3 regions of the Rhizobium sp. LjRoot258 genome follow, and region 1 is predicted to be linked to each of the others. Evidence: riboswitches for the same ligand, from Rfam matches in the RefSeq annotation. Region 1 holds a riboswitch; each other region holds the start of a gene.
The links. A riboswitch is a leader RNA that binds a small molecule or an ion and turns the genes downstream of it on or off. The one in region 1 is predicted to bind cobalamin.

Region 1 (3,253 bases):
GTCGACCGTGCCGTTTACGACGTGGATCCTCACCACCTTTATCCGCGAGTTTCCACGCGAACTGGAGGAGGCAGCCATTGTTGACGGCTGCTCGCATCTGCGCATTCTTCTGAAGATATTGCTGCCACTGATGGGACCGTCGCTCGCAAGTACCGGCATCCTCGCCTTTATCCTCGCCTGGAATGAATTCCTCTTTGCCCTGACGTTTACCTTGACGGACGAAAACCGCACGGTGCCGGTGGCGATCGGCTTAATCGCGGGCACCAACCGTTATGAATATCCCTTTGGACAGATCATGGCGGCGTCCGTCACCGTGACCCTGCCGCTGATCGCAGTGGTGCTCGTTTTCCAGCGGCGCATCGTCGCCGGGCTGACCGCCGGTGCCGTCAAGGGTTGAAGATCGAAAGGAACGAATCATGGATATGCTCGTCAAGCTCTACGATCTCAAGCCCGATGCCGCCCTTGATGCTAGAATGGAACGCCAACGCATCACCATCCGCCGCGTTTTGCCGCCGGAGCTGAAGGCTTTGACCGACTGGATCACTCCGCGCTTCGGTGTTGGCTGGTCGTCCGAGGCAACGGCTGCCGTCATGCGGCAGCCACCGACATGCTTCGTCGCCATCCAGAATGGCACGTTGATCGGTTTTGCCTGCCACGAGGCGACGGCAAAGGGCTTCTTCGGGCCAACTGGCGTCGATAGCGCAGCCCGCGGCCAGGGTGCTGGCCATGCGTTACTCCTGACGACGCTCCTCGACATGCATGCGCAGGGCTACGCCTATGGCGTCATCGGCGGTGCTGGACCCATGGATTTCTACCGGCGGAGCGTCGGCGCCGTACCGATCGAGGGATCCATTCCCGGAATCTATCGCGGCATGTTGGCCGAGGCCGAGCCAGAGGAAATCTCGGAATCGCACGTCTAGGGCTGCTGACTGTTGATTTGCATCGAGAACCAATGGAGCGGATGCCACCTCCCGACGGCAGTGTGCCAAAGTGATGTTTGCTACAACGTCCAGAGGACAGAGCACCCATCAAGGAAGTTCTCCGGCAAATACGATCTTCCTATGGGCGTTCAATTTCGGCTTACGGAGTTGTCACCTGAGATGGTCAGGATTTACCAGACACGCGAGAAGTTTGTAGCGTCAAGAGTATCGAAATGGCCGCACGATGGTAGATAACGTCACCATTAACCGAGTTAGTGGCGCTTTAAACTACCATGAATAAGAATGTTACCGCCCTTTCCTTTATGCCGAACGTCTGCTTGATATTCTGATCGAGATGCCGTCCCGGATGTCCTAAACGGCCTGCTGCGCATCTGCGATGCTGATCACGATACTGTGGTCGGTGCGACCAGCACGGTCCGATCCGATCAGGCCGTGTGGGTGCACCATCGCCATGGCGACGTAGCAGGTCAGGGGACTTCGTCCTTCGGGGCTCGTTGGATGGGTGCTAAGTCCAAACTTTTGTATTGACGCGATATAGTTGCTCACCGTAACTGTCCGTGACGGTTCCCCAAGGATGACTCCGAGGGGATTAATAGGGAACACGGTGAGGACGACCCAACAGGGACCGAAACCGTGGCTGCCCCCGCAACTGTAAGCGGATTGCCGATCATCCCAGGGCCAATGGCCATGCCACTGCGACAGCGACATCGCGGGAAGGCAGATGATCGGCGCATATTCGCGAGCCAGGAGACCTGCCGTCAAACACGATCCAATCAGCCGGGCGGGGATGCCTGGACAAGGACCAGACATGTTTGACCTGAACCTTTGCCGATCTATGACAATCTCCCGCCTCGATTGGGCTTCCTGCGGTCCTACCACGTAAGCATGCGTCCGTGTGCGCCATCGCGCGACGCCGCAGTGCTTGTCCTTCTTAAATCGAGGTTTCCATGCGCCAGATTCTCGCCGCCATGACGTTCGCCCTCGGGCTGACCGGCCTTGCGGGCACAAGCCTTGCAGCCACCCAATATCCGTTGACTGTCACCAACTGCGGACAAGAAGTTACGTTCAAGAAAGCACCCGAAAAGATCGTCTCGATCGGTCAGGGAATGACCGAGGTCCTTTATTCGCTCGGCCTCGCCGACAAAACCGCGGGAACTGCAGTGTGGGTAGGGCCGGTCCTGCCGCAATATGCCGACGCCAACAGCAAGATCAAACGCCTCGCCGACAATGACCCGAGCTTCGAGGCGGTGGTCGGCGAGGAGCCCGATCTGGTGGCTGCCGAATTCGAATGGCATGTTGGCGCTCAGGGATCGGTCGGCAAGCGCGAGCAGTTCGCTGATCTTGGCATCGACACCTACATCGCACCGACGGATTGCGTCGCAAAAATCAACACCGTTGGTGGAGACGGTGTCCGGAAAGAGCTGTTCACGATGGACCTGATTTACCAGGAGATCACCGAACTAGCGCAAATCTTCGACGTTAAGGATCGCGGTGACGCCTTGGTCGCCAACTTGAAGAAGCGCGAGGCCGACGCCGTCGCGTCCATCGCCGCGGCATCGAGCAAGAACCTGCCCGTGGTGTTCTGGTTCTCCAGCAAGGAAGTCAATGGCGATGCTTTCGTTGCCGGCAAGAACAGTGCGCCCGCATATATTCTGAAGACCATTGCCGCAAAGAATGTGGTGACCACGGAAGAGGAATGGCCGCTGGTGGGCTGGGAGACGATCGCCCAGGCAAACCCGCGCGTCATTGTCATCGCGACCATGGATCGTCGCCGATACGCCGCCGACGATCCGAAGGTGAAGGTCGACTTCCTTGAGAACGATGCGGTCACGAAAGAACTCGACGCCGTCAAGAATAGGCACTTCATCATGATGGACGCCCAGTCGATGAATCCGACGATCCGCACGATCGACGGCATCGAGACTTTGGCGAGCGGCATCAAGTCCTTCGGCTTGGCGCAGTGAGCAGGGCGACATTCCGACCGCGGGCATGGTGGGCGCTACTTGCGCTCACCTTCACCGCATTCCTTCTCATCGGATTGATGATCAGTCTCGCCGTTTCCATCGGAGAAATCGCGATTCCTGTGGTGACGACGGTGAGGGCTGTGTCGAACCGGCTGTTCGGAACGGCGTTCGAACTCAGCCGCATCCACCAAGGCATCATATGGGACTATCGTCTCAGCAGGGCGTTGGTGGCAGCAAGCGCGGGAGCATCGCTGGCCCTTTGCGGGGGGATCCTTCAAGCGCTACTTCGCAACCCCTTGGCGGAACCTTATGTACTCGGCATCTCTGCCGGAGCTTCGACAGGAGCCG
Region 2 (3,253 bases), on a different contig from region 1:
CCTTGCTCTGACCGGGCCAGCCCATGCCCAGGTGCCGGCGATCTGTGGCGACCTGCGCGGCCGCCTCGCCGACCTGCCGCAGATCATCGGCAGCACGCCCGAAGTGCGCAAATACGCCGGCGCCATAGCCGAACAAAACCTCGAACTTCGCAAACTCCGGAGCGATCTGCGCCAAAACGGCTGCACGAGCGGCAGCATGGTCGTGATCGGCGATGATGACGGCTACTGCGGGGAACTCGAGCGCGCCGAAGCCAAGATGGTCGACAACATCCGTTATCTGCAGCAGCGTCGCGACGATCTGCGCGGCGAGAGTGAGGATGTCCGCATGAGGAACGAGCTTCTTGCAGCGCTCGACGACAATGGCTGCAACGAGGAGCAGTGGCCCGCTGAAACCGGCGAAGGATATGCGCCGCCACCCAGCATCGAAGATCAGGCGTTGCGGAACGACACGTTCATTCCCTTGGGTGGCGAGCCCAGCCAACGCCGTTATGGTCTCCCGGGCATGTCGCCGCTCTCTCATCTGAACACTGTATGCGTGCGAAGCTGCGACGGCGGCTTCTTTCCGTTGAGCTCGAACGCAACATCCCAAGACTTTGCCCGCGATGCCGACACCTGCTCGAAGATGTGTCCAGGCATCGAAACCGAGCTCTTCTATCATGACGTCTCCAGCACCGAGACATCGCAGATGCTCTCAGCGACGACAGGCGCTCCTTACACCGCCATGCCGAATGCTTTCGCTTACAAGAACCGCAAGCCCGGCGAAAAGTCGTCCTGCAGTTGCGATCTTAACGCCTACTACGCACGGATGCGAAAAAACCAATCGATCAGCGAACCGCCACAACAGGGATCGATCACAACGATCGAAACCAAGAAGCCCGAGAGGGAGAGCCAAGCCGTCGCACCGGCCGCGCCGCAGCCTCAGGTGCCGGACAGGCCCTATGATCCGGCAAGCAGCAAGGTGCGCCAGATCGGCCCGCAGTTCCTTGCCGGCGACCAAGGCACGATCGACCTCAAGAACCCGGCAAAGCCAGGCCCCCAGCCGCAGCAACAGTAGTCCGTTTCAGTCCGCTGACTTGCCCCAAAGATCCATGAAGACAAGCTCCTCGAGCGGCAGGCGTTGGCGCCACCCTTTGACCGCCAGCTCCGGCTGTTGATACAGCTGATCGACATAGCCGACACAGAGCCAGGCAACGATCTCGACCCGCTCCGGAACGCCGAGAATCCTTTTGATATCGGACTCGTGAAATATGCTCACCCAGCCGACCCCCACGCCTTCGGCGCGGGCTGCGAGCCACAGATTCTGCACGGCGCAGACCGTGGAGTAGGAATCCATTCGTGGGTTGTGCGTTCGGCCGAGAACGACATCGCCGCAGCGATTGGGATCACAGGTGACGCAAATGCTGAGCGGTGCGGCTCGGATGCCCTCCAGCTTCAGCGACCGGTAGAGCTGCTGTCGCTCTCCCTGAAACATCTCGCCGGCCTCGCGGTTGGCGTAATCGAACGCCTGCCAGACCTCCTCCCTCACCTGCTGATCGCGCACCAGAATGAAATTCCAAGGCTGCATGAACCCGACGGACGGCGCGTGATGCGCAGCCGTCAAAAGCCTGCTGATGACGTCAACCGGTAGGGGGTCCGGGAGAAATTCCGAGCGTACGTCACGACGCGTCGAGATCGCCTTGTATACGGCGTCACGCTCCTCGGTCGAAAAGGCTGCGGCTCCCAAAAGGGAGCTTGAATTTTCTGGTCGCATCGTCAATCCCCAACAACACAACCGCCCGCCGTCCGCGCGGGTCAGTCTATGATGTCGGGCCGGTCTTCTGACTTGGCGTCATCCGGCTGCCGCGCCTTCCCGATACTGGACCAGTGGCTCGTTGCGGCAGTCGTCAGCCTTACAGCGTTGGGCACGTTTCGGTTTTTCACCGAATTCCCGATTCTCCCGCCTGAGACGGGCACCCGACGGAGGGTCTATGCCGCGAAAAACCTGTCGATGCAATCCCTCATGCTGAGATCGGGTAGTACCGCACATAGGCGAACTCATCGCCCGACGGCGACCAATTCGGCACGTTGATCGTTCCCTGCCCACCAAACAGTCCGAAGAGCGTCGTCAGGTTGCCGCCATCCATATCCATCAGCCGCAGACGAACGTCGAGATCGCGCGGGTGGTCGAAGACGTCCGGGTCGTAGGAGAGGATCAGGACCTTATCGTTGTTGGGCGACGGATGAGCAAACCAATTGCCGTAGTTGTCGCTGGTGATCTGTTCGAGGCCGGTCCCATCCGGATGAATGCGCCAGATCTGCATGAGGCCCGTGCGGCTGGAATTGAAGTAGATCCACTGGCCGTCGGCTGAATAGTCTGGCCCGTCGTTGCGCCCCTCGCCACGCGTCAACCGCTTCTCTTCGCCGCCGTCTACGGAAATCGTGTAGATGTCGAATAGGTCGTCGCGGATGCCGCAATAGGCGAGATCCTTCCCGTCGGGCGACCAGCCGTGCCAATAGGACGGCTGATTTTGCGTCACCAGGCGCGGCGCGCCGCCTTCTGCCGGAAGCACATAGATCGTCGATTTCCCGAACTCGGTCTTGTCGGAAATGACGATCTGATGGCCGTCAGGCGAGATGCCGTGATCGTTGTTGCAGGCCGTGGCAAAGCCGGTATCGACTTTCTCGACCTTGCCTGAACCGTCAAGCGCCAGGCGGTAGAGAAGCCCGTCACCGTTTAGCAGAAGATAGCCTCCATCCGGCGAAAAGTTCGGCGCTTCCACCAGTTGCGTGGTTTGCCAGACAACCCGCGCCTGGCCTTTTCTGATGTTGTAGATCTCGATGGAACTTCTCAATCTGAATCCTCCTGACATCGAATTCGTCAGACCTACGACGGCTCGCCGCTCAGCACAAGCAAGTGAACCGAAGCGGGCATCCGCGGACGGCGCCCGTTGGCCGGGCGGCGCTTTATCCACCGATCACAAATGCGGGAAACATACCGGTTCATCTAGCGTTCATGACGAAGGTGTGACAGTTCGATGAAGCTTTTATGACGTTGGAGTTTCTTAGTTGATCGCGTTGGTAATGAGGTCCGCAGCGGCAGCGCGTTTCGCGTCGCTTTCCACCGGTGTCAGGGGAAGCGTCCAATCGCCAGCTTTACGCGCTGCGCTCGGAGTTTGCCTTTCGGCCCTGATTGCTCTCTTCGCCACTGTAGCGGTCGAAATAATCGCCCGCGATGGGTTGGCCGATGTGCGCGAATTCCTGACATCGCCGGTAC
Region 3 (3,253 bases), on a different contig from region 1:
GCGACAACACGATCGAGGTGTTCAACAGCCTGAAGAAGAAGGGCCTGGCGTTCGGCCTGCCCGTCACGCTGCTGATCGACGACAAGGGCTGCCTGATCTCTGCCATGAACGGGCCGGCGGCCTGGGATAGCGAAGATGCCAAGGCGCTGATCAAGGGTGCGGTGGGGTCGTGAGTGTCGACAACTTAGAATACTCCCTCGAAAGACGCCACACGACCACCGATATTGAAGGCCCATTGCGGACCTTGCCGTGCGGCGCTAGATTGTGAACGAGACGACGTCACGTGCTTAGCGCGCATAAGTCGAACCTGCGACGGAAGGAGACGGCGTCTCCCAAGCTTTTGAAGCTTTAGCTCGCTTCGCTCAGGCGGCAGGCGAGCCCTATCGAACGCAAGTCAGTTTACTGGTGCGACAGCGTAGGAGGCGTAGATGGCAATTTCGCGCAAGCAGGCAGAACGTTTGCTAACGGCGGACGAATGGCAACTCGTTCAAAAAACCCACCATCCGGCAATGCAGGGCCTGCCGGATGCTGATCTCTCGGACCTCGCCAAGCGAATACGTGAAAGGCGCGATCGTGCGCAAAGCGAGGCGAATAGACAGCGCAGGGAAATTCGAGGCAAGGCCCAACCCAAAGGGGCGACGCCAGCGCGCAAGGATACCGGCACGAGAGCCAAACTCGAAGTTCTGGCAATGGGCGTGCGTAGTGTAAATGCCGAACAGGCTCGTCGGCGTAGAATGCTCGCTAAAGTTCAGATGGTCGAGAACATGCGAGCCGTGTTGGCGCGAAAGAGTGAAGCGAAAAGCGAGAAAGACGAGTCATTTAACGCACGCCAGGCTCATGCAGGCATGCACTCGATCGAAAGTTCAAAGCGCAAAAATCTCATCCGTCCTATGGAGCGAGGTAGAATGCGGAAGGCTGGCGCTGTTTCACAGGCAAAGCGCGACGCCCGTGGCGTATAGGCGTTGATGGTTTTTGCCAGGTCACTTCATCAGCTTATCGATCTGGTGTGAGAGGCTAACCTCAAATAGCAGGAATGGAACCCGACATCTCGTGGATCCGCGAGATCATTTGGCGTCTCAGCGGGTCGGGACCGGCGTTTCGCCGCGATAGTCGTAGAAGCCACGGCCGGACTTGCGGCCGGGCCAGCCGGCCTCGATACGTGGAGTCGGCCTGCCCGTCACGCTGCTGATCGATGACATGGGCTGTCTGTCTCCGCCATGAACGGCCCCGCGGCCTGGGACAGCGAGGACGCCAAGGCGCTGATCAGCGACGCGATGCAGATCGAATACTCTGCTTAGCTCCAATTTTCGATCCAGGTCGATCCGTCCGACACGCCTGCGGAGAGGCATTGCGATTTCCCAGACTTTCACCGGCTGGTGTGAACATAGCCATTGACGGGAAATTAACCTCATATACTATATGTAGTGTTCGAGGTTCTTCAGATTCGCAAGGATCGGAAGCTAAGACGGGAATACGGTGCGCGACGTCCATGACGGGCCGAGCAATGCCGGAGCTGCCCCCGCAACTGTAAGCGGCGAGCATTCGTTCGACAAAGCCACTGAAGTCTTTGATTTTGGGAAGGCGAGAATGAGCGCTATGACCTGCAAGCCAGGAGACCTGCCTCGATCAGCAACGTCCACGGGCGGGGTGTCCGGACGGCGAGCGTTGGATTGCGCATGATGTCGCGTCTTCGCTTCCGCCAATGCCCCGCATGAGCCACTTCGGGGTGAAGTCTTAGGTCCTTGAGTTTCGATTTGCATCTGCGCGAGTGACGGGCATTTAGCGCGCCCGGCAATCGGCAACAGCTGTCTTCATTTGTCGCACGGACATCGGCGGATGTCCGAACGATCCCTTATGCCTTCCTGATACACGAGGATATATTGATGAGCATTACCGTTTACAGCAAGCCCGCCTGCGTCCAGTGCACCGCGACCACCCGCGCACTCGACCGCCAGGGCATTGATTATACCGTGATCGACGTTTCCACCGATACTGCGGCCTACGAACTGGTGCAGGGCCTCGGCTATCGCCAGGTGCCCGTGGTCGTCGCAGGTGAGCAGCATTGGGCCGGGTTCCGCCCCGATATGATCAGCGCGCTGGTGTGAGGCAAGGACGATGGGCGAGATCGTCTATTTTTCCAGTCGGTCGGAAAACACCCATCGCTTCGTAACAAAGCTGGGTCTGCCGGCCCAACGCATCCCGATCGGCGGCGACGCTAACCTTGCGGTTAGCAGTCCTTTCGTCCTGATCGTCCCCACCTATTGCGGCGAAGGCGGCAAGGGGGCCGTGCCCAAAAAGGTGATCCGCTTCCTCAACGACGCGGAAAACCGTTCGAACATCCGCGGGGTCATCGCCGCGGGCAACAGCAACTTCGGAGCGACCTTCGGGATCGCCGGCGACATCATCTCCGCCAAGTGCCAGGTGCCATACCTCTACAGGTTCGAGCTGCTGGGCACGGCGGCGGATGTCGACAACGTCAGACACGGATTGGAACGATTTTGGACACGCTAACGCTCGATCGACCCTTGAAGGCATCAGAAGCCGCGCTCGACTACCACGCCCTCAATGCCATGCTGAACCTCTATGACGAGGACGGCAAAATCCAGCTCGACAAGGATCGGCTGGCGGCCAAGCAGTATTTCCTGCAGCATGTGAACCAGAACACCGTCTTCTTCCATAACCTCAGGGAAAAGCTCGATTACCTGGTGACCGAGGGCTATTACGAGCAGGAAGTTCTCGACCAATATTCGTTCAACTTCGTGCGCGATCTCTTCGACCATGGCTATGGGAAAAAGTTCCGCTTCCCAACCTTCCTCGGGGCATTCAAGTATTACACCAGCTATACGCTGAAGACCTTCGACGGAAAGCGCTATTTGGAGCGCTACGAGGACCGCATTTGCATGGTTGCCCTGACGCTGGCCCGCGGCAACGAAAACCTCGCCCGTCATATGGTCGATGAGATCATCGCCGGGCGGTTTCAGCCCGCGACGCCGACCTTCCTCAATGCCGGGAAGAAGCAACGCGGCGAACTCGTCTCCTGCTTTCTCCTGCGCGTCGAGGACAATATGGAGTCGATCGCGCGAGGCATCAATTCGGCGCTTCAGTTGTCGAAGCGCGGCGGGGGTGTTGCACTCTCTCTGACCAACCTGCGGGAAGCAGGTGCTCCGATCAAGCAGATCGAGGCTCAGTCTTCCGGCGTCATTCCTGTCATGAAGCTTTTGGAAGATTCGTTCTCTTACGCCAACCAACTCGG

Region 2: linked by a shared signal. The riboswitch ahead of bluB (5,6-dimethylbenzimidazole synthase) and the one ahead of ACSQ9D_RS26610 (ABC transporter substrate-binding protein) in region 1 are both predicted to bind cobalamin.
Region 3: linked by a shared signal. The riboswitch ahead of nrdH (glutaredoxin-like protein NrdH) and the one ahead of ACSQ9D_RS26610 (ABC transporter substrate-binding protein) in region 1 are both predicted to bind cobalamin.

The regions. Positions count from the first base shown of each region.
Region 1 is NZ_CAXUST020000002.1:1,236,810-1,240,062, forward strand. It holds gene ACSQ9D_RS26600 (carbohydrate ABC transporter permease) at 1-397, shown strand, start outside; gene ACSQ9D_RS26605 (GNAT family N-acetyltransferase) at 417-920, shown strand; cobalamin riboswitch at 1,486-1,715, shown strand; gene ACSQ9D_RS26610 (ABC transporter substrate-binding protein) at 1,889-2,905, shown strand; gene ACSQ9D_RS26615 (FecCD family ABC transporter permease) at 2,902-3,253, shown strand, end outside.
Region 2 is NZ_CAXUST020000001.1:1,700,753-1,704,005, forward strand. It holds gene ACSQ9D_RS08525 (DUF2865 domain-containing protein) at 1-1,054, shown strand, start outside; gene bluB (5,6-dimethylbenzimidazole synthase) at 1,061-1,750, opposite strand; cobalamin riboswitch at 1,791-1,972, opposite strand; gene ACSQ9D_RS08535 (TolB family protein) at 1,998-2,831, opposite strand; gene ACSQ9D_RS08540 (sulfatase-like hydrolase/transferase) at 3,046-3,253, shown strand, end outside.
Region 3 is NZ_CAXUST020000001.1:3,438,863-3,442,115, reverse strand. It holds gene tlpA (thiol:disulfide interchange protein TlpA) at 1-173, shown strand, start outside; gene ACSQ9D_RS16890 (hypothetical protein) at 429-959, shown strand; gene ACSQ9D_RS16885 (hypothetical protein) at 1,077-1,199, opposite strand; partial or broken gene ACSQ9D_RS16880 (TlpA family protein disulfide reductase) at 1,168-1,298, shown strand; cobalamin riboswitch at 1,415-1,639, shown strand; gene nrdH (glutaredoxin-like protein NrdH) at 1,884-2,105, shown strand; gene nrdI (class Ib ribonucleoside-diphosphate reductase assembly flavoprotein NrdI) at 2,116-2,511, shown strand; gene nrdE (class 1b ribonucleoside-diphosphate reductase subunit alpha) at 2,499-3,253, shown strand, end outside.